Regions from separate parts of the Rhizobium bangladeshense genome, predicted to be linked through region 2. Evidence: predicted binding sites of a transcription regulator. Region 2 holds the regulator's gene; the other holds the start of a gene.

Region 1 (16,006 bases), 910 kb from region 2:
ACGCAATACCCGCCCACAAAGGCTGTCTGTCGATCCGGACAATAGGCCCCCGCGACTTAAGGAAAGGATAAGGCAAAAGCGCTGTTCACAGCCAGAAAGCGCAGAAATTCCCGTTTTGAAGCATCCGAGGGCTCCTTTGCTTTTTGTGGTTAATAGCCGGTAAGCGACGGATTTCCTTCATTTTTCAGCACCGCGTTAACTCCTGTGGCAAGGCGAACCGGCAAAAGCCCTGCAATTGCAGGCAGGTGCTGCCCTGATGCTTAACGACAGTCACTCGCATTTGAATTAAATGCGGTCCAAATGCGCTTCGCTAAAATTTGAATTAAATTTGCCGCAAATGCGCGCGAGTTTCGAAAAGCGGCATTCGCAACTTGCCGGTAGGGTGAACGCACACCGGACAACCGGCCTGATTCGGCGACAGAACCGGACGGGAAAACAGGATGGGCAACGACAATGTGGTTTCTGATCAAAGGATCCTTCTGGTTTGGCCTAGTGCTCGTGCTTCTTTCCGTCTTCAGCACGGAAGGATCGGACAAACTCGCCGACGGCCCGCAATTGCAGCTTTCCGATGCCTTCCTGGCGGCGAGCGGCGCCTATGACTATCTCACAGGCATGTGTTCGGAAAAGCCGGAGGTCTGCGCCAAGGGCACCGAGACCCTGACGGCGCTCGGCTACCGGGCCCGTGAGGGCGCCCGCGTCGCTTACGAACTTCTCGACAGCCAGTTCACGGACGAACAAACGACGACGGCAAGGCTCGCCGAACCGGCAAACCGGACGGCACCCGCCATGCCCTCCCTCGCCTCCCCTTCCGTTCAGGAGAAGGTGCGCGAGGCGAAGGCTGCGCTCAACCAGCCGATGCCTTACCGTCCGCCAGTCGACGATGAGTCCGAGACCGTGGTAACCGGCGCGATCCCGCTGCCGACGCCGAAGCCGGCGATCTGACGGGACTGCGGTCAGCCGCCCGCCGTCTTATGCAACTGTTCGACCTTAATACCGCAATGTCCGACCCGAGACTGCGTTTCGTTGGAATTTCTTGAGCTTGCATCGGTGGTCCGCATGACGCGGAAATGCCCCTGCCTGACGTGCCTGCCCTGTTTAATTTAGCATGTTGCTGCGCCGTGCGGATGCCCATCCCTCACGGCGTTTCTTTTTGCGATAACGATATCGCGCAACGTAAAGGCTAAAGCGCATGCAAACCTGGAAAGACTGCCGTGCGCTTTAGCGGTTCAAATTTGCCGACCTTTCACCTATATGCAGTTCTAGAGCATGTCCGGACGCAAAAATGCCGCGCAGTTTTGCTCACATGCCAACGGTGAAAGGCTTTTAATGGCATCCCTCGACCAGATCATCGACGACTTCGCCTTCCTGGACGATTGGGAAGACCGCTACCGCTATGTCATCGAACTCGGCAAGGCACTGCCGGAGCTCGCCGAGGAAAAACGCACCTCAGAAAACAAGGTGATGGGCTGCGCCAGCCAGGTGTGGCTGGTGACGCATACGTCGGGCGATCCGGAAAACCCGATCATGAGTTTCGAGGGCGATTCCGACGCCCACATCGTGCGCGGCCTTGTCGCGATCGTGCTTGCCACCTATTCCGGCAAGCCAGCTTCCGAGATCGCTGCTCTCGATGCCTTCGAGATCTTCTCCAAGATCGGCCTGGTGGAAAACCTGTCGTCGCAGCGCTCAAACGGACTGCGCTCGATGGTGAAGAGAATCCGGGAAGAGGCGAAAATCCGCGCTGCGGCTTGAACGCGATCATTAGGTTCAAACGAGCGTCACAGACCGAGCGATTCCAAGCTATCCTGCCGCCTCGTCGAGTATATTAACACTTCCTCATAATATAGGAATACATTCTAGGCTGCACCGCCAAGCATTAGGTGCATTGCCTCGTAATAACTCGTCTTACCCTGCCTCATCCGCGATAGCCGCGAAACAGTCTGGAAGATTATTTTCCTCGCGGCGAGCGGGATGAATTTGGGCCTACTCGGATTAAAGTCCGAATTCCTGTCATTTTACAGATCAGGCGCTCGAAAACGGCTCGCGGCTCGGCATCATGCTTGCGGTACAGACAGAAAAGCCGGGCACAAGACCCGGCTTTTGTCGTTGACAGCTTTTGATAAGCTCAGCCGCGGCCGCGCTTGCGGCGCTGACCCAGGCCCATCTCCTTCGCCAGGCGCGAACGCGCTTCGGCATAGGCGGGCGCTACCATCGGGTAGTCGGTCGGCAGGTCCCATTTCTCACGGTATTCTTCCGGCGAGAGACTGTGATGCGTCATGAGGTGACGCTTGAGGGACTTGAAGTTGCCGCCGCATTCCAGGCACGTAATCTGCTCGTCCTGTACGGACTTGCGGACAGAGACTGCAGGCTTCTGCTTTTCGACAACGGCCGCAGCGGGCTGCGGTACGGATGTGTTGCTCAGTGCCGAATGCACGTCGGAAATCAGATTCGCCAGGTCGCTGACCGGGACAACATGGTTGCTGACATAAGCCGCGACGATGTCGGCCGTCAGTTCCACAAGCAGCTCCGGCGCATTGCCGGTCGCCATATCCGTCATATTTTTTCTCCTGTTAGCATGCTCAAATGATCTTTGACTGTCACGCCAAAGACCCGCCTCGTAGAAGCGAGCAGCAAAAGCACAGGAAGCAATCTTCTGTTTCGAAAAACGTGAAATCCACCCCTAGATTCCGAAGTCCGAGACCTGTTCTTATACTGCCTGACTGAAAACCACTACCGTCCTCTTCCAGGCGATGGCCCCAGTTAGACATTGAAAATCAAAACTGAGGGACTTGGAAGCAGAACGATTGTAATTCACAATCAGAATTCTACTTGCATTTTCAAATACCATCGTTTGGCCGAAAGGCCAATTATTATTTGTCGTTTTTCTTGAGAAAAAATGGCTGATGAAGAATTATAGGACTTTAGGCCAAGCTTTACTCACAGCTTCCTGTGCATAAGTTCGGCGTAAAATAGGTTAAGAGGCCAACAGCATCGGCTCAGAGAGTTGCCATGATCAGGCCAGCGAGCGGGAGAGACGCGTCAGCAGCCGGACGACCGAGCCGTGCAGGATGAAGAGCAGAAGCGTCAGCGGCCAGAGCAGGCAGGCGAGAAGCCCGGCGAGACGATGAAACGTCAAACCGGCATGATTGGCCCAGCCCTCCAGCAGAGTGACCGCCATGGCGGTCACGGCCACAAGGCTGTAGAGCAGGACGATTGCGGCTTCAAACACCAATGGCTCCTCAATGCACGTAACATTAACCCTAACAGAAAACCCTTAATAGATGTAAAAGCAGACGAATTCCCTGACTGCTGCATGCCGCGATTCCCGCGGCACGGCGCCGGAGGCTTGATGAACCAAGGACGGCGCACCACATTTTCTCGCGAAACGGAACCGCCCTTCGGCGAAAGGAGCACGTCATGTCCGAAACTGCAACCACCGCCAAGATCCATAAAACCGACGCCGAATGGAAAGAGCAACTCACGCCGGAGCAATACCGCATCACCCGCCAACACGGCACCGAACGCGCCTTCACCGGCCCCTATTGGGATTCCTTCGAGACGGGGCTTTACCGCTGCGTCGGCTGCAACACACCGCTTTTCCGCTCCGACACGAAATTCGATGCCGGTTGCGGCTGGCCGAGCTATTTCGAAGCGGTCACTCCGGAGGCAGTGACAGAGCATCGGGACACGAGCTACGGCATGGTGCGTACCGAAATCCGCTGCGGCACCTGCGATGCCCATCTCGGCCACGTGTTTCCCGATGGCCCGCCGCCGACCGGCCTGCGCTATTGCATCAACGGCCATGCCCTGGTGTTCGAGCCGGGGGAGTAGGAGCTGAGTCACGGCAGTCCGCCCACCCTTGGCCCGCGGAGGCGCCGTCTTGGCCACCCGACACGTCCCTAGTCTCGACCGGCCTGATCGGGCACGGCAAGAGAGCGGGCTCGGGAGGCCCGAGCCCGTCCGATCTCGTTATGCGGTCGACACCGGATGGTTATGACTGAACCAGATGCTGCCCGCCGCGAGGACCGCGACGACCAGGCCGACAATCACATGCGCCCACATGGCTGCTATCACGGCTGAAAAGCCGAGGATCCAAGGAGCAATCACGGCCCATATCCCGAGGACGAGGTTGCACCATTCCTCCGCCTCATAGAAGGCATAGAGGGCAGCGACGGCAATCACGGTGATGGCCGCGCCCACGATCCACGCGTTCCAGGCGGCAGAGGCCTCAGCGGCGAAACCGAAAAGCCAGGGCGAGATGAAAAGGCCAAGACCGGCAACGATATTGACGATATCGAAAGCGGTCCGGTTGTTGGAAGACAGAGACTTCAGCATCGATCATTTCTCCTTCTACTTGGTTGCATCATCAATCACCGCCTCCTGCGGGCAGAAGACGGCTGCAGCGGCAGCGCTTGAACCGCCATCGCCGCAGAGCTCGGTCATCGTGGAGTGAGAAGCCGGAAAAGAGATGCGGGCAACGCTATTCCATGGGAACTGCGGCCCCGTGAAAGGAAGACGGCTGCGCCGATAGTCGTTCGAGGCGCGGAAGCCGGAGATCGGTGCTATGTTTTCGAGGCGTGTATTTCTGATGATCTCCACGGTTTATCCTCCCCAACCTGGTGAAGGATGAGCAGCGGCCGGACAGCTGGCCGGCCGCCGCACTCGTCAGCTTCTGATGGCGATGCGCTTGACCTGTGACTGTGCCTTTTCGGTCTTGGGCAGAGTGACGGTGAGAACGCCGTTCTTGAAGGTGGCGTCGACCTGGTCGTCCTTGACCTCGGTGCCGAGCGGGATGCGTCGCTCGAAGCGGCCATAATAGCGCTCCGAGAACTGCTTCTCCCGGTCTTCCGTTTCAGAACGCTTTTCACCCTTCAGCGTCAGCACGCCGTCATTGAGGAAGACCTCGATGTCCTTTTCCTCAAGACCGGGTACTTCGGCCGTCACCTTGATCTGCTTGTCGGTGTCTGAGATCTCGACACTCGGCCAGCCTGCACCGAAGCCGCCGGCGCCACGAAGTGACGGAAGGCCGGAGCCGAAGCCGCGGAAGACGTCGTCAAACAGCCGGTTGACCTCGCGGTGGAGCGACAGGAAAGGATCCCGGTCATCCTCGCGAAAGAGACTCGGCATCTGATTGCTGTTATTGCGGCCCCAGGGAATCAAATCACGAACACTCATGGTTTTACTCCTTTCTGATGGAGCACCAGACGACGCCTGGCGCCGTCTGGCCCCTACTATTGGAACGCTCAGGCCGCCTGCGTCTCGGCCTCGATCTGCTTGGTCTCGGATTTCGACACTGCGTGACCATTTCCGATCTCGATCTGGCGCGGCTTCATCGCTTCAGGAATTTCGCGCTTGAGATCGATGGTCAGCAGACCGTTGACAAGACCGGCATCAACAACCTTGACATGGTCGGCCAGTTCGAACCGGCGCTGGAACGAGCGCGCGGCAATGCCGCGATGCAGATATTGAACATCTTCGCCGTCCGCCTTCTGCCCCGAAACAATGAGCATGTTCTGCTCTTGAGTAACCGCCAGCTCGTCCTGCGAGAAGCCCGCCACCGCCATGGCAATGCGGTAATCGTCCTCATCGGTCTTGACGATATCGTAGGGCGGCCAGTTGTCGATTGTCTCGGCGCGCCTTGTAGCCTCGAGCGCGTTCAACATCCGCTCGAAGCCGATGCTCGACCGGAACAGGGGAGAGAAATCGAGGTTTGTCCTCATAGCCATATCCTCCTTGCAAGCAACATGGATACAAGGAGACGCCAAGAGCGACCGGCGTCTCCTGGACCGTGCGTCAATCCCACTACGGCGATCGACAATAATTATATAATTCAGTAGCTTACCATTTCAAGAGGATGGAACTTCTCAACCAAAAAATTGAATTTTTCGGAGGCGCTACCATATCTCGGCGAAACTTGAGCGAGGAGTAATGGCTATGACAATGACTTCAGCCGAGGTCGTCGCCGTCCTCGGGCCCGCCGACAAAATGCTGGTGGCCGAGATCATCGCGACAGGTGCAACGCAGGCCGAGCTTGCCGAAGCATTTGCGTGGGCCAACAATGACGAGGCCCTGATGGGTGAAGGCCGGCATTTGCCGACAGGCAGGGTTGCCGCGCTTGTTGATCTGCTGAGGTTCGATGAAGACGAACCGGATTAGGAAAGGCGGGAGACCCGCCCTCCCTAGACCGTTCTTCACTAGGCCGTGGTGAGCACGCGGACGTCGCCCTGGCGATTGATCACGTCGACCACGACCTGGTGTCTCGACCGGCGGATGGCGACGTCGACCGAGCCGGTGCCGATCAGCAGGCGCCGCAGGATCACCTCATCGAGGAAAGAAGGAAGTCGCGGCACGCTGAAGCTGATCTGCAAGCCGTTCGGGTCAAAGTCGAGGCCGAGACAGGATTGCAGCAGCGACAAGGGGGCTGCTGCCGCCCATGCTTGAGGCGAGCAGGCGACCGGATAGGAGGTCGGTCCGCGTGCGCGTTGACGCGGCAGGCCGCAGAGGAGTTCGGGAAGCCGCCGCAGGTCGATATAAGTCGCAGCGGCAAACAGACCCTCGAAAATCTTCGCGGCTTCGGCGCGATAGCCATAGCGGGCAAGGCCATTGGCGATCAGGGCATTGTCATGTGGCCAGATCGAGCCATTGTGGTAGCTCATCGGATTGTAACGAGCTTCGGTCGAGGGAATGGTCCGGATGCCCCAGCCACAGAAGGACGAGGCACTCATGAGGGTTCGGGTAACCTGCGCGACCCGCTCAGGATAAGCAATACCGGTGAACAGAGCATGGCCGGCATTGGAGGATCGGACCCGGCAGGGCCGTTTATCCCCGTCGAGAGCCAACACATAGGTGCCAAGTTCCTCATCGAAGAAGCTTATGTCAAAAGCGCGTCGCAGTCCCTCCGCCCGCGCGAGAAAGCTCGCTGCTCGTTCCGGCTTGCCCGTCCGCCGAAAGATTTCGGCGGCACTTTGCCAAGCGCCATAGACATAGGCCTGGACCTCGGCAATGGCGATCGGGCCGCGGGCCAACTTGCCATCGGCATGGAAGACCGAGTCGTGGCTATCCTTCCACGCCTGATTGATCAGTCCTTCTTCCGTCAGCCGTCCGTATTCGACGAAGCCGTCGCCATCGCGATCCCCATGTTCGTCGATCCACGTCAGCGCCGCTTCGATATGCGGCAGCAGACGGTCGATAGTCGTAAGATCACCGGTTCGTTTAAGATAATCGCCGGCCAGCATCACGAACAGCGGCGTCGAGTCGATGCTCCCGTAATAACGCCGGAATGGAACCTCGCCAAGTTCGGCCATTTCGCCGCAACGCACCTCGTGCAGGATCTTGCCCGGCTCGGCGTCCGAGGCGGGATCGACTTTCGTCGCCTGATTGGCTGCCAGGTGACCGAGAACCCCGCGCGCAATCTCCGGATCGAGCCAAAGTGTCTGAAGCGCCGTGATCAGGGCGTCACGGCCGAAGACGGCGCTGAACCAGGGAACACCGGCATAGGGATAGGAGCCTTCCGCCTTGTCGGTGATCAGCATGTATAGGTCGGAGATGCTGCGCCGAGCGACCTCGTTGAAGACCTCATTGGATGTTGCGATCGACGCCGCGCGCGAAGAAGAGGCGCGTAACGCACGGCGGGCGTCCCGCAGGGCCAGGAAGAAGGAAAGGCGGCTCAGTCGGTCCGCGGAGGCCTGATCGCAGCCGATCTGGATGAAGAGCGATTTGGTCTCGTGCGGCTCAAGATCGAGATCATAGGTGACAAGATCGTTCCGAATTTCGGCGGGTTCGGGCATGAAGGAGAGGCGCGTCGTCCGCTTTCGCTCGTCCAGGCCAATATAGGCAAGCAGGACGCGATCCTGCTCCATGACGGCAGGAAGATGGCGCCCTCTTCTTGCCCTTGCGGTGCCGCGGACTTCGAAAAGGTCGGCGAAATCGGCCTCGAAGGCGATCTGGATCCGGACATATTGCCGACGGTCGTCATAATTCCTCACGGCCAGCCGTTCATAACAACAGGCATTCCACAGAAAGCGTGACCGGCGCAGATGAATGAGGTCATGCCCCAGAACCAGTCTTCCGTTGTCATCGAATTGATCAGGATTGGTCAGATCGCAGGTCAGCGTGGCGTTGTCATCCCGCAATGTCGACGACAGCAGCATCGGCCGTTGTCCGTTGATCGTCAGGAAAAGATGAGAGAGATAGCGGGTGTCCCGGTGGAAAAGACCTTCCGGACTGCCGGGACCGGAAAGAGCGTCGCCATTATGGTCGAAGACGGCGAATGTATCACCGTGCTTCAAGGTGCGCGGCCGGCGCTCCTGCAGCGATGCGGCGGCCGGAATGAAGAACTGAGCGACCGGCGCCGCCAGGCCTGAGAATGCTGTGGCGGGGTTGCTGTCCGCAGACGCGTTCGACATGTCTCCTCCTTGACTCAGGCGACAGCCTGCAAGTCCAGCGCTTGACCATTCGACCGGCGGATGGGCGCGGCTTTGGTGCGAACGCCCGGCAGGTTCCGGTAAATGTCGAGATAATCCCACGCCATTCGTTGTGCGGTGAAGCGCTTTTCAAACGCGGCCCGCACTTTGCGTCGATCGAGGCGGAGCGCCCATTCGACGTTTTCGGCCGCCTCAGTGACGCTGTCGACCAGGATGCCGGAGACGCCATTTTCAATGACCTCTGGAACCGAGCCACAGCCGAAAGCGATGACCGGCGTGCCGCAGGCCATGGCCTCGATCATCACCAGCCCGAAGGGCTCCGGCCAATCGATCGGGAAGAGCAGTGCGCCTGCATTTCCAAGGAAGTCAGCCTTCTCAAGTTCATTGATCTCGCCGATGAATTCCACATGCGAATGGCTCTTTATCATTGGCTCGATTACGTTTTCCCAATACGCCTTGTCGGCGTTATCGATCTTTGCGGCAATCTTCAGCGGCATTCCGACCTTTGCCGCGATCTGGATGGCGCGGTCGGGGCGCTTTTCCGGAGAAATACGGCCAAGGAAGGCAAGGTAGTTGCCCTTTGGTCTCTCGGTGAAGGGAAGAAGATCGGCCGGCAGACCATGATAGACCGTTCCGCGCCAATCGACCGGTGGCATCGGGCGGCGCTGATCATTGGAAATCGACACCAGCGGTATATCAGGGAACGTCGTGTAGAACGGCTTGAGATCCGGCAGATCGAGGCGCCCGTGCAGCGTGGTAACCGTACGGTCGGCGAAATCGCGGATCAGCGGAAAATGCAGGAGATCGATGTGGAAATGTAGCACGTCGAACTCATGCGCCCGCTGGCGGATCTCCTCCAGCATCACGACCTGGTGCGGCAGATGTTCCCTCACCGCCGGATTGAGCCGCAAGGCGACGTCCGCACACGACACGAGTGTCGCACGGGTGACGGAATCGCCGCTGGCAAAGAGCGTCACCTCGTGTCCCTGTGCGACGAGTTCTTCCGTTAGATATGAAACGATTCGCTCCGTTCCCCCGTAAAGCTTTGGCGGAACGCTCTCGGCGAGCGGTGCAATCTGGGCGATCTTCATCGGCAAAACCTCCTCAGTTGAGCAAAGAGTCGTCGGTAAAAATCATGCCTGCATCCTCAGGGGGCATGCGCGGCAGGTCAGATAGAGGGTCAGGTTTCGAATAGCTGTCGGCGCCGTCCCCCTTTCCAGTAGCTGCACATGCTAAGCGCCGGAAGCAGGCGTGCCGGCAGTTTTCGCCGACGGGTTTTTCGGCCACTCGGGGAATCGGACGAAGCCTGGCTTCCAGGTAGCCGATCGCCCTTGTCCAAGGTCTTCAGCGCGTCAAGAATCTCGTCATAGGAAACGGCACTTTCAGCGCCGGGATAAAGGCGAAGAGCAGGTGCGGATTCGATCGCGAAGATATCGGATGCCCATGAAGCGAGAATGGCCCGCTTCTCGTCATTGTTGATGTCGTCGGCCGCGAGCACATCGCGCGGGTGACTGAAGTGCTTCGCCGGTTGAAGCAGATGCGCCGCGCTGATCGCAGCCAGGCCATTCTGCTGTATGGAATTACTGATGCTTTCCTTTCTCATTGCTTGGCTCCATTGATGTCGACCGATGGAACTTGGTTCATTCGATAGTGCGTAGAGAGGCCCGCCCCGGGGGCAGAGCGGGCCGAGCGATCGCGTTAGAAGTCCATACCGGCGCCGGCGGGCATGGCCGGAGCGGCTTCCTTCTTGGGCTTCTCGGCAATCATGGCTTCCGTCGTCACCAGCAGCCCGGCAACGGAGGCAGCGTCCTGAAGTGCGGTGCGCACCACCTTGGCCGGATCGATGACGCCCTGCGCATAGAGATCGCCATATTCGCCGGTCTGAGCGTTCCAGCCATAGGAGAATTCGCTCTTCTCCCGCAGTTTGCCGACGATGATCGAACCTTCCGCGCCGGCGTTTTCGGCGATCTGGCGAACCGGGGCCTCGATCGCGCGGCGGACGATTTCGACGCCGACGCGCTGGTCGTCATTGGCGGTCTTGACAGCGTCGAGCGCCTTGACCGCGCGCAGAAGGGCGACGCCGCCGCCCGGCAGGATGCCTTCCTCGACCGCTGCACGGGTGGCATGCAGCGCGTCGTCGACGCGATCCTTCTTTTCCTTCACCTCGACCTCTGTCGAGCCGCCGACCCGGATGACGGCAACACCGCCGGCGAGCTTGGCGAGACGTTCCTGCAGCTTCTCGCGGTCGTAATCGGAAGTGGTTTCCTCGATCTGGGCGCGGATCTGAGCGGTGCGACCATCGAGCTCCGTCTTCGAACCGGCCCCGTCGATGATGGTGGTGTTTTCCTTTTCGATCGCCACCTTCTTTGCGCGGCCGAGCATGTTGAGCGTCACATTCTCGAGCTTGATGCCGAGATCTTCGGAGATGACGGTGCCGCCGGTCAGGATGGCGATGTCTTCGAGCATGGCCTTGCGGCGGTCGCCGAAGCCGGGCGCCTTGACGGCAGCGATCTTCAGGCCGCCACGCAGCTTGTTGACGACAAGCGTTGCGAGGGCTTCGCCTTCTACGTCTTCAGCGATGATGAGGAGCGGTTTGCCGGATTGAACGACGGCCTCGAGAACCGGTAGCATCGACTGCAGATTCGACAGCTTTTTCTCGTGAATGAGGATATATGGATCCTCCAGTTCGACCCGCATCTTGTCCTGGTTGGTGACGAAATAGGGACTCAGATAACCGCGGTCGAACTGCATGCCTTCGACGACTTCGAGTTCGGTTTCGGCGGTCTTGGCCTCCTCAACGGTGATGACGCCTTCGTTGCCGACCTTTTCCATGGCTTCCGCCAGGTAACGACCGATCTCGGAATCACCATTGGCGGAAATGGTGCCGACTTGAGCGATTTCGGAATTGTTGGAGATCTTGCGGGCGTTGTTCTTCAGTTCCTTGACGACAGCCTCGACGGCGAGATCGATGCCGCGCTTCAGGTCCATCGGGTTCATGCCGGAGGCGACCGCCTTGGCGCCCTCCTTGACGATTGCCTGGGCGAGCACCGTGGCAGTCGTGGTGCCGTCGCCAGCGAGATCGTTCGTCTTCGATGCAACTTCACGCAGCATCTGAGCGCCCATGTTCTCGAACTTGTCTTCGAGTTCGATTTCCTTGGCGACGGAAACGCCGTCCTTGGTGATGCGCGGCGCCCCGAAGGACTTGTCGATCACGACGTTTCGGCCTTTCGGGCCGAGCGTCACCTTCACCGCATTGGCCAGCACATCGACCCCACGCAGCATGCGTTCACGGGCATCGCTATGAAACTTGACTTCTTTCGCAGCCATTCTGTCACTCCTTCAATAGGCAGCTTTTTGACTAATGCGCGGACATCGCCTTAGGCGGCGATCTTTTTGGCGGCCTGGGCTTCGATGATGCCCATGACATCGCTTTCCTTCATGATCAGCAGGTCTTCGCCGTTGATCTTGATCTCCGTGCCGGACCACTTGCCGAACAGGATGCGGTCGCCGACCTTGACGTCGAGCGCCTGAATCTGGCCGGCATCGTTGCGTGCGCCGGGGCCGACGGCGATAACCTCGCCTTCCTGCGGCTTTTCCTTGGCGGTGTCTGGAATGATGATGCCGCCCTTGGTCTTTTCCTCGGAATCGACGCGACGGACGAGAATGCGGTCATGAAGCGGTCGGAACGACATGTTTTCCTCCAATGGACAAACAATAACGATGTTGTTCCCCTGGCCGGACCGGATGACCAGTCCGGGCGGGTGCAAACCTCTGTCGAGCGTTTTGCGCGAATGATCTGGTTTTGCGATTTTTCAATTTCAAGAGGGCGCCACGAAAAAATTAGCACTCACCCGGCGCGGCTGCTAACATCCTGGAAAGGAACAATAAACATGGCAGCCGCGTTCAGAAATCCGTTGATGGCCGCAAAATTTTGCGCCACCTTTCGAGCGTCATGAAACGGAGATGAAGCATGCAATTTTCATCAGATCTGGACCGTCAGCTGAACGGCTATGGGCTGACCACTGCGCATATCCTCTACCACATTCCTGATTTTGAATCCGTGCTGCAAACCTACGTCTGGCAGGATTACGATCTTGCCCCGGACTTTCCGGAAATGCACAAGTTCCTCGATTTCTGGCAGTCCACGCTCGACGGCCCGCTGCATTCTGTTCGCTACACCCACCAGCGGCTGATCGGACCGAACGAATGGCGCCGCGTAATGGGCGAGTTCAAACTGCACTAGCAATATTCGGCCAGCCAGGCATTGTTGCCATATGCTTTTCAACCGCAGGCATTGCCGCGAAGGCCCGAGCAATCACTCATGCTCGGCGGGACATGGCCAGGTGGCCGGCGTCAAGAGGCCGGACGGCAGCTTGGTCGAGGCATCGCCGCAAGCCAAGTCGATCTGCGCCTGTTCGAGCCCGGCGGCAGACGAGAGGTCAAGGCCTTCGATGCGGGTCAGGAACATGAAGGCGCGGTCGAACGTCGGCGGGCCTTCGAAGGTGGCCTTGGAGAGATCAACGCGGGAGAGATTGGCGAAAGAGAATTTCACCCCCGTCAGTACCGCCTTGTCGAAATCGGCGCGGCCGAGCTCTGCCTTTTCGAAACTCGCGCCGGTAAGCCGGGCCCCGGCGAAATTGGCGCGCTGCAGTTCGGCGCCGGCAAAGGAGGCGCCGTCCGCAGCAACATTGGCGAAGCTGGAGCGATAGGCTTCGATCTTGGCGAAATTGGCGCCTTCAGCATGTGCACCCTCGAGCGAGGCGCGCACCAGCGTCGCCTTTTCGAGGTTGGCGGACTTGACGTTGGCGCCGGCGAGATCGGTCAGCGAAAAATCCGTGCCGGCGAGATTGGCGCCTTCGAGATCACTGCCCTGCAACATCAGGTTTTTCTTCGAGCATTCCTGCCAGTCGAGCTTTGGCGAGGCCGTGCTCCCGCAATCGGCGGCGCGCGTGGGGATTGGAGCAGAAGCGAGAAGAAGAAAGGCAAGGAGGCCGAGCGGCGATCGATGCGTTGCCATTGTACTATTCACCTCCATGACCCTTCAGGCTTCATTTCGAAGCAGGCTGCCTTCCACTTTTCTACACAGCTCAGGCTGCAATAAAAAGATGGCGAGCGCCGTTCACGAAGGATTTGACCGGTCAATCCGTCCGCCCGGGCAGACGGAGTTCCATGCAGGTCAGATCCAGCCAGCGGCCGAACTTGGTGCCGACCTCGGAAAACCTGCCGACGACGCGGAAGCCGAGCTTTTCGTGCAGCCGGATCGAGGCCACGTTGTCGGCCTCGATGCCTGCGATCATCACATGGACATTGGCGGCCGCGGCACGCGTGATCAGCTCACGCATCAGGGCCTCGCCGATGCCGGCGCCGCGACGGTCCTTGTGGACATAGACGGAATGTTCGACCGTGTGGCGATAGCCCTCGAAGGCGCGCCAGTCGCCATATGAGGCGTAGCCCGCGACCGAGCCCGAGATCTCGGCGACGATGACCGGAAAGCCGCGCGTTCTGCGCGCGCTCAGCCATTCCCTTCGGTTTTCAAGATCGACGAGCGTCTCATTCCAGATCGCCGTCGTGTGCTCGACGGCATGATTGTAGATATCCCGGATATTGGGAAGATCGGCTTCGGTGGCGTCGCGGAGAAGGACGGCGTCTGTCATGGTGGCCCGGTTCGGAGTGATTGCCACGGTTGGCATACGCCGCAGTTCAGAAGATGTAAACGCCGGGTGCGACAGAGGGACGGCTTGCTGGATAGCCTCGGCCGCAGCTCAGAAGCCTGGCATTGGCAGGCTGAAACAGGTGAAGACGGCTGAATAATGCACGGCCGCGGCAATGACGACAAAACCGTGCCAGATGGCGTTCTGGAAGCGCAGCTTCTCCCAGACATGGAAGATGACGCCGAGCGAATAGATGACGCCGCCAATGACGATCAGCAGCATAGAAGCTGAGGGAATGCGCGCGGCGACAGGCCCCGCCACCAGCACGCCGCTCCAGCCCATGGCGAGATAAAGTAGGATGGCGAGACGGTCGTAACGTCCGGGAAAGGCGCATTTCAGCACGATGCCGACAGCAGCGAACAGCCATATCGCCACCAGCATGAAGAGGAGCAGCGGATCGTCGGCGCCGCGTTCGAGGAATGGCGTATAGGTGGCGGCGATCAGGATGAAGATCGCCGAATGATCGAAGCGGCGCAGGAACCATTTGGTGCGCGAGACCGGCCAGACATTGTAGGAAAAGGAAATGGCAAGCGTCAGCACCAGTCCGACACCATAGATCCAGGCGGCGGCGAGCGCGCCGTGGGAGCTCCAGACCGTGGCGTAGAAGATCAGAACGGTGGCGCCGATCAGCGCCAGAACGAGACCGACGCCGTGAACGATGCCGTCGGCGATCAGCTCATATCTGTCGTAAGCCCAGCGAATGCCGTTGAACTCGGCCATGCGCGCCAATCCGTTTCTTACCCGACCTCGATGGTGGCACCGAACGGACGGAGGCGCAACCGCGGCACATCGGGTCGGCGGTAAATCTTCGTGACAGACCGCACGAGGTCTGCTCCTCAGCGGCGCGAAAGATCACTCGACAATGGAGCGGCACAAATTCAGATCTTCTGCCGCTCGACCAGGACGGAGCACTTGGCGTGACGCACGACACGGTCGGCCGTGGCACCGATAAAGTAGTTGGAGAAGTCCGGAATATGCGAGGCGAGGATGATCAGGTCAGCGTGGTGGCTTTCGGCGGCCGCGATGATGGCCTTGGCCGGCGGTCCGCTGCGGATGTCAATCGTTGCCGCGACCCCGGTTGCAGCGACCAGCGCTTCCAGCTTGTCGCGGCCGTCCTTCATGGCGTCCTCGAGCATATTGGCCGGCAATTCGATCGCGACGTAGGTCGGCACATCCTCGACGACGTTCAGCGCGACGATCTCGCCGCCCGCGTCGAGCAGCGACGCGGCCTTGCGGAGAATGTTTTCTCCCCTGTTGAGGCTGCTGAGCGCGATCGCCACGATGATCTTCCTGTACATGGCTTCCCTCCATGACTGAGATGCACAAGCTTGCTCCTATGAAGATATGGGCGCGTTGATCCCGATCAAGCGGGCGCAGGTCATCGTCAACGCCTGCTCAACGCTTCATCCTCAAAAACGAGCCTTCTGTGAACAATCGAGATAGGCCATATAGGGGTTAAGTACGGCAACCGAGGAGATCAGGCGAATGAACCGGCGACACTTCCTCGGGCTTGCTACGGGCGGCATGGTTGCCGCCACCGCCGGTACGCCCTTAACTGCAGAGGCAGGAGAGCAATTAATGACAGAAGAAACATCCTATGCGCTGACGCGGCCTGCTTATATCGACCAGGCACATCTCGTCGTCACCGACCTCGGACTGGTTTCCGGCTTCTATCAGTCGATGCTCGGCCTGAAGGTCATCGAGGAGACGGCGAGCGGCGAGGTGCTCGGGGTCGGCGCTCTGCCGCTGCTGACGCTGACGACGGCTGGGAATGCCGCGACCGCGCCGCGCAATGCCGCCGGCCTTTTCCACACCGCTTTCCTGATGCCCAACCGCAACGAACTGGCGCGCTGGCTGCGCCATGCCGCTCACAAC
Region 2 (16,006 bases):
CGAGCAATCGAGACAGGCCTGCCGCTGATTCGCGATGCCAACAACGGTATTTCGGCGCTGGTGAATGCGCATGGGGAAATTGTTGCAGGCCTCGATCTTGGTGAGACCGGCTTTATTGATGCAACTGTTGATGGGCTCGGCAACAGGTTCGGCACCACATACCCCCACCAGACATACTTCTGGTTGACCGAAGCACTGCTGATGTTGATTGCGCTAATTTCTCGCGGAGGTTTTATTTTAGGGTTGAATTGACCAAAAACCCCTAAAATTGCATAGTGGTGTCAATCGGCGTTCTTAACGTATGTTTATCGGCGGGTTCCCGCTGCTTACAACGTGGCGTTTTGGGATGGATCAGGGGCATGCCGGTTAGAAACAGTTGAAATTCGTAGCTAGGGCACGACCATGATTGAAAACAAGAAGAAGCCGAATCCGATCGATATCCATGTTGGCAGCCGCATTCGCCTTCGCCGAACGATGTTGGGCATGAGCCAGGAAAAGCTTGGCGAGAGCCTCGGCATCACCTTCCAGCAGATCCAGAAATATGAGAAGGGTACCAACCGCGTCGGCGCAAGCCGTCTGCAGAACATCTCGAGCATTCTCAACGTTCCGGTCTCCTTCTTCTTCGAGGATGCGCCCGGCGAACATGCGGGCGCCGTCGGCGGCATGGCCGAAGCGTCCAGCTCGAATTACGTCGTAGACTTCCTCTCCTCTTCGGAGGGCCTGCAGCTCAACCGCGCCTTCGTCAAGATTTCCGATCCGAAGGTTCGCCGCAAGGTCGTGGAACTGGTCAAGGCGCTCGCTGCCGAAGCCGACGCAGACTGATCCGACGCTCGTTACAAAATGGAAAGGCGGTCGAAAGGCCGCCTTTTTTGCCTTTTTCGGGCAAAATTTGTCACTTCGCCGCAGATATAAAGATATATTTATGTCCTTGTGCGCTTGTCATCGGCGCTCGAACTGAGTACCTACTAGCTGGCTTTTATTCTTTGAGGGGAATCCCGGAATGCGCGCGAATTATCTCTTTACCAGCGAATCTGTTGCCGAAGGTCATCCGGACAAAGTGTGTGACCGCATCTCCGACGAGATCGTCGATCTGGTCTACCGCGAAGCGGCCAAGACCGGCGTCAATCCGTGGGGCGTGCGCATTGCCTGCGAAACGCTGGCGACGACGAACCGCGTGGTCATCGCCGGCGAGGTCCGCCTGCCGCCGAGCCTTATGAAGAAGGACAAGGACGGCAAGGACGTCATCAATCCCTCGAAGTTCAAGGCCGCAGCCCGCCGCGCCATCAAGGACATCGGCTACGAGCAGGACGGCTTCCACTGGAAGAAGGCAAAGATCGACGTGCTCCTGCACTCGCAGTCGGCTGACATCGCCCAGGGCGTCGACAGCGCCGCCGATCAGCAGGGCGACGAGGGCGCCGGCGATCAGGGCATCATGTTCGGTTACGCCTGCAAGGAAACCCCGGACCTCATGCCGGCTCCGATCTATTATTCACACAAGATCCTGCAGCTGCTCGCTGTCGCTCGCAAGAAGGGCGACGGTGAAGTCGCCAAGCTCGGCCCCGACGCCAAGAGCCAGGTGACCGTGCGCTACGTCGACGGCAAGCCGTCGGAAGTGACGTCGATCGTGCTTTCGACCCAGCACCTCGATGACAGCTGGGATTCCAAGAAGGTCCGCGCGGTCGTCGAACCATATATCCGCGAAGCGCTCGGCGAATTGAAGATCGCCGATGATTGCAAGTGGTACATCAATCCGACCGGCAAGTTCGTCATCGGCGGACCGGACGGCGACGCGGGCCTCACCGGCCGCAAGATCATCGTCGACACCTACGGCGGTGCCGCTCCGCATGGCGGCGGTGCATTCTCCGGCAAGGACACGACGAAGGTCGACCGTTCAGCCGCCTATGCCGCCCGCTACCTCGCCAAGAACGTCGTCGCCGCCGGCCTTGCCGACCGCTGCACGATCCAGCTCTCCTACGCCATCGGCGTCGCTCAGCCGCTGTCGATCTATGTCGACCTGCATGGCACCGGCAAGGGTGTTTCGGAAGACCAGGTCGAAGCTGCGATCCGCCAGAATATGGACCTGTCGCCGTCGGGCATTCGCCGCCACCTCGACCTCAACAAGCCGATCTACGCCAAGACTTCGGCCTATGGTCATTTCGGCCGCAAGGCCGGCCGTGACGGCTCGTTCTCCTGGGAGCGCACCGACCTTGTCAAGGCACTCAAGGAAGCCGTCAAGACCAAGGCTGCTGCATGACGGATATGGAACGCCGGGGCCGGGCGACCGAAGCCTTTTTCGGTCGCCGCAAGGGAAAGGCCCTGCGCGAGCAGCAGGCCGAAACGCTGAACAGCCTGCTCCCGGTATTCCTCGTCGATCTCTCGGCGGCTCCCCCGGAGCCGCTGACTTCGCTTTTCCCGGTTCCGGTCACCACATTGCGGCTGGAAATTGGTTTCGGCGGCGGCGAACACCTGATCCATCGGGCGCTGGAGAGGGCTTCGACCGGTTTCATCGGCGTCGAGCCCTTCGTCAACTCGATGCAGAAGCTTCTGTCACGTATCGGAGAGACGGGTGCCTCCAATATCCGGGTCTATAATGACGATGCGACGCAGTTGCTCGACTGGCTGCCGGACGGCGCGCTCGACCAGATCGATCTGCTCTACCCTGATCCATGGCCGAAACGGAAGCATTGGAAACGCCGCTTCGTCTCGAAGACCAATCTCGACCGCTTTCATCGCGTGCTGAAGCCCGGCGGGCTTTTCTGTTTCGCCTCCGACATCGACACCTATGTGAATTGGACGCTGATCAAATGCCGCGACCATGGCGGCTTCGACTGGGTGGCCGAAAACGCGGCAGATTGGCTGACGCCCTATGAGGGCTGGCCGAGCACGCGCTACGAGGCAAAGGCGCGCCGCGAGGGCCGCTCCTCCGCCTATCTGACCTTGAGGAAGATCTGAGCCCGCAACCACTCAGTGCGGGTGTTGAAGCAATGAGTGGCGGCCCGAGAAGACCGCGCGGGATAAATCCGCCGCTCCCTTCAAAGATCAGCTATGGAAACCTTGAATCAAGGTGGTGCGCAGATGTCATGGCAGGACTCTCGACCGCGGCAAATCGAATGATGCAGCGTGCCGGGCGGCGAAAAAACGCAACCGACGTAATTGACGGTCAGTGCAGACTGACCGTCTTCAATTCGTCTTCGGCAGCCTTGAAGAAGGTGCTGGAGCGGTTGTCTGTCAAAAGGATCGGCGTGCCGTCGGCGCCGAAAAGTGCCCACAGATCGACGTTCGGATCGATATCCGGCGCCTCGGGGAAGCACTTGGCGACCTCTTCGGTGCGCATCTTTCTGATGTAGGCGACCTCGCCGTTGCCGATGTGGGCAAGCTCGGATTTGGTCAAGTGAGACGTGGCTTCTTTCATCAACATTCCTGTTCCTCCGGGAGAAGGGACCAACGGTTCGACAAACCGTTGTGCTACTGTGAGACCGAAATGTTAATTTTCTTGACCATGCGGGCGGGTTCCGGACGAATTAGATCGACGGAGAGCAGACCGTTCTTGAGGCCGGCGCCGAGCACCTGCATGCCGTCGGCAAGAACGAACGTCCGCTGGAACTGGCGGGAGGCTATGCCGCGATAGAGATAGTCCCGCTCGCCCTGATCCAGCTGGCGGCCGCGGATCACAAGCTGATTCTCCTCGGTGGAGATATCAAGTTCCTCCTCGCTGAAGCCGGCGACTGCAAGGGTGATGCGCAGACGTTCCGGCGCGCCGCTATCGGCGGCGATGCGTTCGATGTTGTAGGGCGGGTATCCGTCGCTCGCCTTGGAAATGCGCTCCAGCGTCTTTTCCATGGCGTCGAAGCCCAGAAGCAACGGGCTGGCGAAAGGGGTAATACGGCTCATCTCTTTTCAAGTCCTTGATGCAAGCGACCATCCCGGACCTCAAGCGCAGCATCCGGATGCCGCTAATATGGGGACATCATCCCGGCGCTGCAAGGCGGACGCCGCCCTCCCGATTTAAACTTCTCTCACTTCTAAAAATGGCGGCGCCCGCCTCCTTGCTTGACAAAGGGCTTGCTGGCTCGCATCAAAAACATGCCCGCGCGGAATGTGTCGATTTGTGACGGAAATGAAGAGATGGTGTCGGCGGGGACAACCGGCATGGCGACGATAGGACAGTAGGAATGGCAAGCGTGAGAAAGATCATCATCGACACCGATCCCGGCCAGGACGACGCGGCTGCCATCATGCTTGCCTTCGGCAGCCCGGATGAGCTTGATGTGCTGGGAATTACGACGGTCGCAGGCAACGTGCCCCTCTCTCTCACCAGCCGAAATGCGCGCATCGTCTGCGAGCTCTGCGGCCGGCCGGAAACGAAGGTTTTCGCCGGCGCCGACAGACCGATCGCCCGCAAACTAGTGACAGCAGAACATGTACACGGCAAGACCGGCCTCGACGGCCCCATTCTCGACGAGCCGACATTGCCGCTGCAGCCCGTCCATTCCGTCGACTTCATCATCGAGACGCTGCGCCGCGAGCCGGAGGGTACAGTGACACTCTGTACGCTCGGGCCGCTCACCAATATCGGCATGGGCTTCCAGAAGGCGCCGGACATCGTCGCCCGCATCAGGGAGCTGGTCATGATGGGCGGCGGCTTTTTCGAGGGCGGCAACATCACGCCAGCCGCCGAATTCAACATCTATGTCGATCCCGAAGCCGCCGATATCGTTTTCCGCTCGGGCGTGCCGATCGTGATGATGCCGCTTGACGTGACGCACCAGCTGCTGACCCGCAAGGACAGGGTAAAGCGCATCGCCGAGATCGGCACGGCGCCGGCAAAGGCCATGGTCGAAATGCTGGAGTTCTTCGAACGCTTCGACATCGAGAAATACGGCTCCGACGGTGGGCCGCTGCACGACCCCACGGTCATCGCCTATCTGTTGAAGCCGGAACTTTTCCAGGGCAGGGACTGCAATGTCGAGATCGAGGTCCGGTCCGAACTCACCGTCGGGATGACCGTCGTCGACTGGTGGCACGTGACCGAGCGCAAGCGCAATGCCAAGGTGATGCGCCATGTCGATGCGGACGGTTTCTTCGATCTGCTGATCGAACGCTTCGCCCGCATCTGATTTTGTTTTCCTTCTCCAAGATGGAGAGGGAAAAGGACCTCAGGCGTCCTTCTCGTCGAAGACGGAATTGGTTTCTGCCTCGACCGGCTTCGGGCCGCCCTTGGCGACGCCGACCATGGCCGGGCGCAGTACGCGCTCGCCGATGGTGAAGCCGGCCTGTACGACCTGGACGACGGTATTGTTCGGTACTTCGGGGTTCGGCACCTCGAACATGGCTTGATGAAAATTCGGATCGAATTTCTGACCGACCGGCTCCAGCTTGCGAACGCCGTGGCGCTCCAGCGCAGAGAGCATTGAGCGCTCGGTCATCTCCACACCTTCGATGAGCGTGGTGAGGCCGGCATCGGCCGCGGCCTTAGCCTCCGGAGAGATAGCGTCCAGCGCCCGGCGCAAATTGTCCGAGACGGCGAGCATGTCACGGGCGAAGCTGGCGACGGAATAGGATTTTGCATCCTTCACCTCGCGCTCGGTGCGACGGCGCAGATTATCCATCTCGGCGGCAAGGCGGAGATAGCGGTCACGCAGCTCGGCGTTTTCGGCTTTCAGGAGCTCGAGCGGATCCGGCTGGCTTGCCTCCTCCTGCTCGACAGTAGCAGTCTCGACGTTGACGGCAGTGTCGGCTGCGGCATCGGCCGCAGTTGCGTCAGGTCCGTTTTTCGTCGTTTCATCGGTCATGACGGTCTCCGGTTGGTGTCTTCAGATGCGCCCGATATCGAGGTTTGGCCGGAAAAAATCAAGTCTGCGTGACGAAGAAGCGAAAAATCCGCAGCCTTCGTCAGCGATGGCGTCAAAGCGGATTGCGCGACAGGCGTGAGACGAGCTGGGCGGTGTAGTCCACCATCGGCACGATGCGGGAATAATTGAGCCGCGTCGGGCCGATGACGCCGACGGCGCCGACAATCCGGTCGTCATCGTCGCGATAGGGCGCAACGATGAGCGACGAGCCGGACAACGAGAAGAGCTTGTTTTCCGAGCCGATGAAGATGCGCACGCCCGAACCACTTTCGGCGAGACTGAGTAGCTCGATGAGGCTGTCCTTCTTTTCGAGATCGTCGAACAGCATGCGCAGCCTGTCGAGATCCTCTGCGCCGGCGAGGCCTTCGAGCAGATTGGCGCGGCCGCGGATGATCAGCTGGGCCGGCTTTCCTTCGTCGGGGCTGCCGGCCCAGACGGCGATGCCGCGCTCGACAAGATCGCGAGAGAGCGCATCGAGCTCGTGACGGACGTCATCCTTCAGTCGGCTTAGTTGCTTCCTAAGCTCCGGCAGCGTCTGACCGGACATATGCGCATTGAGGAAATTCGCCGCCTCCGTCAGCTGCGAGGTGGTGATGCCTGCAGGCAGTTCGATGATGCGGTTTTCCACCTGGTCGTGATCACCGACGAGCACGGCGAGCGCCTTTGTCGGTTCGAGCCGGATGAACTCGACATGCTTGAGCACCGGATCGCTTTTCGAGGTGATGACGAGGCCGGCCCCGCGCGAAATGCCGGAGAGCATGCGGCTTGCCTCATTCATCATGGATTCCACCGGATTGCCGCTACTCTCGGCCCGCACCTGGCGATCGATATTGGCGCGGTCCTCGGCAGAGAGATCGCCGACCTGCATGAAGGCATCGACGAAAAAACGCAGGCCAACCTGTGTCGGCAGCCGGCCGGCGCTGACGTGCGGGGAATAGATGAGGCCGAGCTCTTCGAGATCGCTCATGACGTTGCGAACCGAGGCCGGCGAGAGCGACATCGGCAGGAGACGCGACAGATTGCGCGAGCCGAGCGGCTCGCCGCTTTCGAGATAACCTTCGACGATGCGGCGAAAAATTTCTCTGGAACGCTCGTCCAGCGCAGCGACGGCATCCGAAACCGACGTCGACCTGATGCCCATGAACCTCTCGATCCTGCTGATGATGTTTCCCGAAAATATAGTCAAACTCGCCCTCGTGGCAAAAGGGAATTTGCAAATAGGCGCCGCCAATCGTAGAAGCGGTCAGCAACTCCAGGAGATAAGAATGCGGCCTTCAGGCAGAAAAACCGACCAGATGCGCAAGGTCTCGTTCGAGCGCAATTTTTCCAAGCATGCGGAAGGCTCCTGCCTGGTGAAATTCGGCGATACGCATGTGCTCTGCACGGCTAGCCTTGAGGACAAGACGCCGCCATGGCTGCGCAACACCGGCAAAGGCTGGGTCACGGCGGAATACGGCATGCTGCCGCGGGCGACCGGCGAGCGCATGAAGCGAGAGGCCGCCGCCGGCAAGCAGGGCGGCCGCACGCAGGAAATCCAGCGGCTGATCGGCCGCTCTCTGCGCGCCGTCATTGATCTGCAGGCGCTCGGCGAGCGGCAGATCACGCTCGATTGCGACGTCATCCAGGCCGATGGCGGCACGCGGACGGCGTCGATCACTGGTGGCTGGATCGCGCTTTACGACTGCCTGAAATGGATGGAAAGCCGCAACATGATCAAGGTCGACCGGGTCCTGAAGGATCATGTCGCCGCCATCTCCTGCGGCGTTTTCGCCAGTCAGCCGGTCATCGACCTCGACTATCTCGAAGATTCGTCGGCCGAGACCGACGCGAATTTCGTCATGACCGGCGCCGGCGGCATCGTCGAAATCCAGGGAACGGCCGAAGGCGCGCCGTTCAGCGAAGAGGAATTCACCTCGCTGATGCGGCTTGCCAAGAACGGCATCGGCGAACTGGTGGCGCTGCAGAAACAGGCGATTGCGGGATGAACCCCATGCTGGAAGGCATGTTGGAAACGGCGCTCTACGCGCGGGACCTCGACCGGGTCGAGGCGTTCTACGAGAACGTCCTCGGACTTGAAAAGATCACCCGCGCCGGCAACCGTCATGTGTTCTTCCGCTGCGGCCCCGGCGTTCTCTTGATCTTCAATCCGGAGGAAACGGTAAAGCCTCCGGCGCCGGAAGCGCTGCAGGTGCCGCCGCACGGCACGACCGGCCAGGGCCATGCCTGCTTTCGGGTGTCCGGTCGCAACATAGATGCGATGGCCGAACGGCTGAAGGCGGCTGATGTCGCGATCGAATCCGAGGTGCACTGGCCGAATGGCGGCCGCTCGATCTATTTCCGCGACCCTGCCGGCAACAGCCTGGAATGCGCGGAGGCAAAAATCTGGGGCATCGAACAGGATAGCTGAATGCGCAAGCTCGAAACCAAAACCATCGTCGTCGCCAGCCACAATGCCGGCAAGATCCGCGAGATCCAGGAACTGATCGGACCGCTCGGTTTCACCGCCAAATCCGCCGCCGAATTGAATTTCGTCGAACCTGACGAGACCGGTACGAGCTTCGAGGAGAATGCGACGATCAAGGCGGTCGCCTCTGCCAAAGCCGCCGGAATGACGGCGCTTTCGGATGATTCCGGCCTGGTCGTCGACGCGCTCGGCGGCGATCCCGGCGTCTACACCGCCAACTGGGCGGAGAAGGCGGACGGCACGCGCGACTTCGACATGGCGATGGCCAAGGTGGAAAAGGCGCTGCAGGATGCCGGCGCCACGACGCCTGAACAGCGCAGGGCGCGTTTCGTCAGCGTGCTCTGCCTTGCCTGGCCGGACGGGCATACCGAGCTTTTCCGCGGCGAGGTCGAAGGCAATGTCGTTTGGCCGCCGCGCGGCACGCAGGGCTTCGGCTACGACCCGGTCTTCCAGCCCGAGGGTTACGACGTCACCTTCGGCGAAATGAGTGGCGAGGAGAAACACGGTTGGAACGTCGGCAAGCCGCAGGCGCTGTCGCACCGGGCACGCGCCTTCAAACTTTTTGTCGAAACCTGCCTGGAGGCATAAGTCGGACGTGGGCAATTTCGACACGCCAAGCCTTTCACGCGATGCCGCGCTCCTGCCCGATACCGGCGAGCCCGGCTTCGGCGTCTATGTGCATTGGCCCTTCTGCGCGGCTAAGTGTCCCTATTGCGACTTCAACAGCCATGTACGGCATCAGCCGGTGGACCAGGAGCGCTTTGCGGCCGCCTTTCTGAAGGAGATGGCCGCGGTCCGGGCGATGAGCGGTCCGAAGACGGTGACGAGCATCTTCCTCGGCGGCGGCACGCCGTCGTTGATGAAGCCGGAGACGGTGTCCGCCATTCTCGACGGCATCGCGCGGCACTGGCATGTTCCCGCCGGCATCGAGATCACCATGGAGGCCAACCCGTCGAGCGTCGAGGCCGAACGGTTTCGCGGCTATCGGACGGCCGGGGTCAACCGTGTCTCGCTCGGTGTACAAGCTCTGAACGACCGGGATCTGAAATTCCTCGGGCGGCTGCATGACGTGGCCGACGCGCTGAAGGCGATCCGCCTGGCCCGCGACATCTTCCCGCGTATGTCCTTCGACCTCATCTATGCCCGGCCGGACCAGACGGTCGAAGAATGGGAAAGGGAGCTGAGGGAGGCGATCTCCTATGCCGTCGACCACCTCTCGCTGTATCAACTCACCATCGAGGAAGGCACGCCCTTCTACGGTCTGCACAAATCAGGCAAGCTGATCGTGCCGGATGGTGAGCAATCTGCCCTGCTCTACGAGGCGACGCAGGAGATTACGGCGCGCGAGGGCATGCCCGCCTACGAGGTTTCCAACCATGCGCGGCCGGGTGCCGAAAGCCGCCATAACCTCACCTACTGGCGTTACGGCGATTATGCCGGCATCGGCCCGGGCGCGCACGGCCGGCTGACGCGCGGGCATGAGAAGATCGCGACGGCGACCGAGCGCAAGCCGGAAGCCTGGCTCGAGATGGTAGAGCGCGATGGCCACGGCATTCTCGACCAGGAGCGGCTCGGTTTCGAGGAACAGTCCGACGAGCTGCTGCTGATGGGACTGCGCCTGCGGGAAGGCGTCGATCTCGCCCGCTGGCAGCAGCTTTCGGGCCGTGAGCTCGACCCGAAACGCGAGGAATTCCTGCTCGAACATAAATTTGTGGAGCGGATCGGCAATTCGCGCCTGCGCTGCACGCCATCGGGCATGCTGATCCTCGATTCCGTCGTGGCCGATCTCGCCTGCTGACTGAAAGAACCACTGTGCTTGCGGCGCGGCGGTTCGACATCTGCCGCCGCGCCTGACGGCGTTCCTCAGCGGTGGCTGGTCGCGCCCGACTTGAAAAGGCTGCCGGTCGGCGTCTTCAGGAACATATCCAGCGGTATATGCTCCTGGTGCAGGAAGCCGGTCGCCGGCAACAGGCCGTCGCGGACCATTTCAATGACGGCGACGACGGAGGCCGACGTCGTCCAGGCGATCGCCGTGCGGCGGGCGCCGGCGATCTCGATCGGGTAGTAGGCGCGCACGAACTCCTTGCGGCGCAGGCTGCCGTTCTCCGTGCCCTCGGCCGCGACATGGACGTAAACGACGTCGTCTTCGACTGGCGGCTTGGCATTGGTGAGGATCTCGCCAGCGAGCTTGCGCTTGTCACGCATCAGCAGCTCATGGAAGAAAAAGTTCATCAGCTCCATATGGCCGGGATACCGCATGGTCTTGTAATCGAGATTGTCGATCTTGCCGAGCATAGTGTCGCACATAGTGCCGAGACCTCCCGAGGTGGTGAAGGCTTCGAGCTTGACGCCGCCGACATAGATCGTCTCGTGCCACTCCATCGGTGAGACGAGCTTGCGCACGCCGCCCTCTATCACCTCGCAGTCATTCAGATATTCGTTGACGACGCCTTCCGGCGACCAGTTGAAGGCATAGCCGAGAAGACCGGTAGGATGCTGCGGCAGGGCGCCGACGCGCATGCGGATCGACCGGCAACGATCGAAGCCGTCGGCGAGGCTTGCGCCAACGACACCAACGAAACCGGGTGCGAGGCCGCATTGCGGCGCCATCAGGCCGCGGGCTGTCTTCGAGAGTTCGATGATGAAATTGGTGGTCGGGACGTCTTCGGTCAGATCGAAATAATGGATGCCGGCAAGATGGGCGGCGCGGGCCAATTCGATATTCAGGTGATAAGGGAGGCAGGACAGCACCGCCTCAACAGTTGCGAGCAGTTCGCCGATCACTTGAGGGTCGGAAATATCGCCGGTGCGGCACGTGAAGGGAACATCGCTGAGCGGCAGTTGCGCATCGACGCCGATCACCTCGAAACCGCCTTCATGCAAAAGTGTCGCCGCCAGCCGTCCAACCTTGCCGAGGCCGAGGACGGCGATCTTTCTAAAACTCATTCAATCCTCCCGCGCGCCCTTTTCGGCGCTTCTTTCGTCTTATGTCTTCGTCATCCCAAAGCCGCCGCGCCTTCGGCCGGCGTCGTTGGGTGGCTGGAGGTATAGAATAAAGGCTGGTCAAGGAAAACGGCCGGAATCGCTCCCGGCCGTCGAATCCATTGGAAAATCCGTCGACTATTCGTTGATCAGCCGCTTCAAAAGCTCGATTTCGTGCGAAAGCTTGGTATCGCCGGAAATCAGCTCCTCGATCTTACGCACTGCATGCAAAACCGTCGTGTGATCGCGCCCGCCGAAGCGGCGGCCGATCTCCGGGAAAGAGCGCGGCGTCAGCGTCTTCGACAGATACATGGCAATCTGGCGCGGCTTGACGATGACACGGGTGCGGCGATTGGAGACCAGCTCCTGGCGCGAGACGTTGTAGTGCCTGGCAACGATGCGCTGAATATCCTCGATGCGCACGCGGCGCGGCTCACCGGAGCCGACGAGATGAGCGAGCAATTCGTCGACGCGCTCGATCGACAGGTTCGGCTCGAAGGAGCGGCGGAAGATCAGCTGATTGAAGGCGCCTTCAAGTTCGCGGCCGCTGGCAGTGATGTTGCGGGCGACGTGCTGGAGCAGTTCAGCGGGAATTTCGAGCGACGGATCTTCGAGCCGGGCCGCAGCGAGACGACGCTTGAGGATCTCGAGACGCATTTCATAATCCGGCGCGTCGAGTTCGATCGCAACGCCGCCCTGCAGGCGCGAGCGAACGCGCGGGTCGAGCGACTCCAGCTCCCATGGCGCGCGGTCGGCGGCGACGACGACCTGCTTGGCGCTGTCGAGCAGCATATTCAGCAGATGGCAGAATTCATGCTGGATCATCTTGCCTTGCAGGAACTGCATGTCGTCAATGATCAGGAGATCGATATTGCGCAAGGAATCCTTCAGCGTCAGCGCGTCGTTGTCGCGGATCGCCGTGGCGAAGCGCCACATGAAATATTCGGCCGTCAGATAGACGACGCGCAGTGCCCGCGGGTTCTGCACCGCCGCGTTGGCGATCGCCTGCAGGAGATGGGTCTTTCCGAGCCCGACCGTCGAATGGACGAAGAGCGGATTGAAACGTACTGCGCCGGAGCCGGCTTCCGCGATCGTCTTGGCAGCCGCAAGCGCGACGCGGTTCGAGCTGCCTTCCACGAAGGTATCGAAGGTGAAGCGGCTATCGAGCGGCGAGCCGAAGAGCGGCGTGCCAAGGCTTGCGGGCCTTGCGGCCGCAACGGCCGAAACTGCCTGCTGGACGGCATGACCGGCCGGTTGGGCGCTTGGCGGCCGGCGCGTCTGGGCGGGAGCAGCCGGCTCGGGCTGGACCACCTCGTCGACGGTCTTCATGCCGCTGCGCGTTGCCGTGCGCACCAGGATTTCGATCTTCAGGATTTCCGGATCTTCGGCCTGGAACAGACCGGTGATGAGATCGAGATAACGATTGTTGATCCACGACTTCAGGAAGGTCGTGGGAACCGAAAGGCGAACAACGCTCTTCGATACCGAATGCAGTTTCAGCCTTGCAAACCAGCTGGCATAGACGTCAGGACCGACCTGCGCCTTCAAGCGCGCGCTGACGCGCTCAAACAAAATGCTCTGCTTCATTTCCGCCTTTGCTTCTCCCACCTCAAGGCGAATGGAGCCGAACGTCTGCGGTGCCGCATCCCCATTGTCGAGCCCGCCCGCCGTCATCGTATTCATCTGCATAATGCCGCCTTTCAATTCCATCGGCCGGCCTCCGCTAAAACAGCCGCCCGATCATTCCCCGCTTTGACGGGCTGGCGGCATCCTCATGAAGCCACTCGCCTGCCGGTTCACTCAAACACGGCACAGAAGCCCGTTGCAGGTACCGCGTTCATGCGGCGCCTTCATCGGCTTTCCGTGCCAGGCTGTCGGTCAATCCTCGTCTTCGGCCGACCAGCCCGAACGCAATATTACTATCCCCTATCCGGCGGCCGCACGTTAAACGTGTGGTTGCCGCAGGCACAAAACATCCCTGCCCGTAACAGCCACGTTACGGCCCAAATCGGTCAAGTGCTTGAAAAAACGGAAGCGCAGGGCTCCGTAACAGATGGCACAAACTTATCGCCCTGCCGACGTGGCAGTTAAGACCGAGCTCTGCAGGTGATGTCCGCGCCCTCTGTTGGACGCCATTTAGGCAGGATCAAATGGCAAGATCAACGATGAATTTTACGCAAAATTAAGAAGCGGCCATTGACTCAGCCCGCCCTTTTCGGGCGTCACACCAGCGTCAAAAAAGAATCGCTTTTGAATCAAGGAGATTCCCCTTTCGGGCTATTTTGACACGCAAAGAAAGAAAAAAAATAAAAATCTTCTTGACTCGCCCATGCCCCCGCGAGCGTGGGGCAGAGTCGCGCAGTGCGGAAGCATCCTTGCGCAAGATATTGTTTTTGCAGGATTTTTCCTGTCATGGCGTTGACACGAAACAGTCGTGCAATTAACCACGAAGAGGCCATTCAGCGGAATCGAAAAAGCCCGGTAAAATTACCGGGCTAATCATAACGAGGAGGTCGTAAATGAAAGATTACGCGGTCGCGGTGACCGAAAGAGCCTTCACACGAGCGGCCAGGCGAGAGACCTTGCGCGATGCCGTGTTGGAGTGGAGCACGCCCTTGCTGGCGGCGCGGGCAAGCTCCGGCTGGGCGGCCAGGAAAGCCGCCTTCGCCTTGTCGGCGTCACCGGATGCGATTGCCTCTTCGACCTGGCGAACGAAAGTGCGAACGCGCGAGCGACGAGCCTTATTGACGTCGGTACGGCGGGCGATCTTGCGGGTCGCTTTTTTCGCCGAAGTTGTATTGGCCATGGATGCCTCTCTCAAGAATTCGAACAAACTCCGCCATTACCGCGGGCCCTGCGGCCACCAAATCCAGCAATGCGGGAGCAATCGCGGAAAACCAGAGCGGCTTTCCGAACCGTGGGCGGGCATATAACCCTAAAGCCGGCCCACGTCAACGCGGATTTTCAAGCTTTCCAGCCGGAAGCGCCGAAAAGCATTCAACGGTGCTTGAAGGCAGGTTTACGCTTCTCAATGAAGGCGGTCATGCCTTCCTTCTGATCATCCGTGGCAAAGAGGCTGTGAAACAGGCGGCGCTCGAACCGCAGACCTTCCTCCAGCGTCGTCTCGAACGCGCGGTTGACCGCCTCCTTGGCCATCATAACCGAAGGCTGCGAAAGCGACGCGATCCTTTCCGCCGCGGCAAGAGCCTCCTCGATGAGACGCTCGGGCGCCACCACACGCGAAACGAGTCCCGATCGTTCCGCCTCGGTCGCGTCCATCATGCGGCCGGTCAGGATCAGATCCATAGCCTTCGCCTTGCCGACGGCGCGCGTCAGCCGCTGCGAGCCGCCCATGCCGGGAATGACGCCAAGGGTGATCTCGGGCTGGCCGAACTTCGCGGTCTCCGAGGCAATGATGAAGTCGCACATCATGGCGAGTTCGCAGCCACCGCCGAGGGCAAAACCGCTGACGGCGGCGATCACCGGCTTGCGCGCCTTGGCGACGTCATCCCAGCCGCTGATGAAATCACTCTTATAGATATCGGCGAACTGAAGCGACTGCATCTCCTTGATATCGGCGCCGGCGGCAAAGGCGCGCTCGGAACCGGTGAGCACGATCGCGCCGATGGATTCGTCCTCATGGAAAGCGGCATAGGCCTGCTTCAGCTCCCTCAGCACGGTAGAGTTCAGCGCGTTCAGCGCCTGCGGGCGGTTCAGCGTGACGAGGCCGACATTGCCTAGTGTTTCGACGATCAAGGTCTCGTAAGCCATGCTGTTCTCCCGGTTTCTCACTGTTACTTCTGGCAGGCGGCGCAATAGAAGGTGGAGCGACCCGCCTGCACGATACGGGCGACCGTACCGCCGCAGCCGGGCGTGCCGCAAGCCTCACCTTCGCGATCATAGACGGAGAAGGAATGCTGGAAATAGCCGAGCGATCCGTCGGCCTGGATATGGTCTCGCAGCGACGATCCACCGGCGGCGATCGCATCGGCGATGACGTCGCGGATCGAGACGACCAGCAGGTCGAGCTGCTGTTTCGGCCGCCCGCCCCGCGTCACCAGCGTGCCGGCAGCACGCAGCGGCGACAAATGCGCGCGCCACAGCGCCTCGCATACATATATATTGCCGAGACCGGCAATATTCTTCTGGTCAAGCAGCGCGCTCTTCAGCGGCTGCGCCTTATCCCGGAAGCGTTCGGCCAGATAAGCTGCGCCGAGTTCGTTTCCCGTCGGCTCCGGACCGAGATCGCGGAAGAATGGATGGGCGGCGAGATCGGCGCGTCCGACCATATCCATGAAGCCGAAGCGACGCGGGTCGTTGTAGATGACGCGGCGCGCGCCGTTCGGCCCCTGCAGATGAAAGACGACGTGATCGTGTTTCTCGTCCTTCGAGCGGGCGTGGTGGAATTCGCCCGGCATTGCGGAGGCGGCGCCCTCCTCGATGCGAAAGGAACCGGACATGCCGAGATGAGAAATCAGCGTGTTGCCGTCGTCGAGATCGACCAGCAGATATTTGGCGCGGCGGCCAAGGCCGACGATGGTGCGGCCGGAAACCCTGTCCGCCAGAGCATTGGGAAAGGGGAAGCGCAAATCCCTCCGCCGCAGTTCCAGCTCGGCGATGAAAGCCCCCTCCATCGCCGGCGCCAGGCCGCGTCTGACCGTTTCGACTTCTGGCAATTCCGGCATCTTAACCCATCTATATCGAACGT

The links. Region 2 encodes HrcA, which represses chaperone genes, less so after heat shock. Its sites were predicted from a motif close to GTTAGCACTCNCNNNNNGNGAGTGCTAAC; they were not measured.
Region 1: groES (co-chaperone GroES) is a predicted target of HrcA. The motif match lies at 12,260-12,288, and genes of this name have one in related genera.

What each region holds. Positions count from the first base shown of each region.
Region 1 is NZ_CP071612.1:1,262,978-1,278,983, reverse strand. It holds gene J2J98_RS06265 (sensor histidine kinase) at 1-2, opposite strand, end outside; gene J2J98_RS06260 (DUF5330 domain-containing protein) at 454-942, shown strand; gene J2J98_RS06255 (SufE family protein) at 1,327-1,749, shown strand; gene J2J98_RS06250 (Ros/MucR family transcriptional regulator) at 2,123-2,554, opposite strand; gene J2J98_RS06245 (hypothetical protein) at 3,011-3,226, opposite strand; gene msrB (peptide-methionine (R)-S-oxide reductase MsrB) at 3,415-3,828, shown strand; gene J2J98_RS06235 (SPW repeat protein) at 3,967-4,332, opposite strand; gene J2J98_RS06230 (hypothetical protein) at 4,348-4,596, opposite strand; gene J2J98_RS06225 (Hsp20/alpha crystallin family protein) at 4,663-5,172, opposite strand; gene J2J98_RS06220 (Hsp20 family protein) at 5,241-5,717, opposite strand; gene J2J98_RS06215 (hypothetical protein) at 5,932-6,153, shown strand; gene J2J98_RS06210 (amylo-alpha-1,6-glucosidase) at 6,192-8,402, opposite strand; gene J2J98_RS06205 (glycosyltransferase family 4 protein) at 8,417-9,511, opposite strand; gene J2J98_RS06200 (hypothetical protein) at 9,601-10,023, opposite strand; gene groL (chaperonin GroEL) at 10,119-11,747, opposite strand; gene groES (co-chaperone GroES) at 11,798-12,112, opposite strand; gene J2J98_RS06185 (usg protein) at 12,391-12,663, shown strand; gene J2J98_RS06180 (pentapeptide repeat-containing protein) at 12,736-13,437, opposite strand; gene J2J98_RS06175 (GNAT family N-acetyltransferase) at 13,559-14,074, opposite strand; gene trhA (PAQR family membrane homeostasis protein TrhA) at 14,183-14,851, opposite strand; gene J2J98_RS06165 (universal stress protein) at 15,010-15,429, opposite strand; gene J2J98_RS06160 (VOC family protein) at 15,710-16,006, shown strand, end outside.
Region 2 is NZ_CP071612.1:357,885-373,890, reverse strand. It holds gene lnt (apolipoprotein N-acyltransferase) at 1-252, shown strand, start outside; gene J2J98_RS01830 (helix-turn-helix domain-containing protein) at 403-822, shown strand; gene metK (methionine adenosyltransferase) at 1,001-2,254, shown strand; gene trmB (tRNA (guanine(46)-N(7))-methyltransferase TrmB) at 2,251-2,952, shown strand; gene J2J98_RS01815 (BQ00720 family protein) at 3,161-3,418, opposite strand; gene J2J98_RS01810 (Hsp20 family protein) at 3,466-3,891, opposite strand; gene J2J98_RS01805 (nucleoside hydrolase) at 4,173-5,117, shown strand; gene grpE (nucleotide exchange factor GrpE) at 5,157-5,792, opposite strand; gene hrcA (heat-inducible transcriptional repressor HrcA) at 5,905-6,993, opposite strand; gene rph (ribonuclease PH) at 7,118-7,837, shown strand; gene J2J98_RS01785 (VOC family protein) at 7,834-8,259, shown strand; gene rdgB (RdgB/HAM1 family non-canonical purine NTP pyrophosphatase) at 8,260-8,904, shown strand; gene hemW (radical SAM family heme chaperone HemW) at 8,912-10,114, shown strand; gene J2J98_RS01770 (saccharopine dehydrogenase family protein) at 10,180-11,262, opposite strand; gene dnaA (chromosomal replication initiator protein DnaA) at 11,437-12,987, opposite strand; gene rpsT (30S ribosomal protein S20) at 13,826-14,104, opposite strand; gene J2J98_RS01755 (enoyl-CoA hydratase) at 14,296-15,069, opposite strand; gene mutM (bifunctional DNA-formamidopyrimidine glycosylase/DNA-(apurinic or apyrimidinic site) lyase) at 15,093-15,983, opposite strand.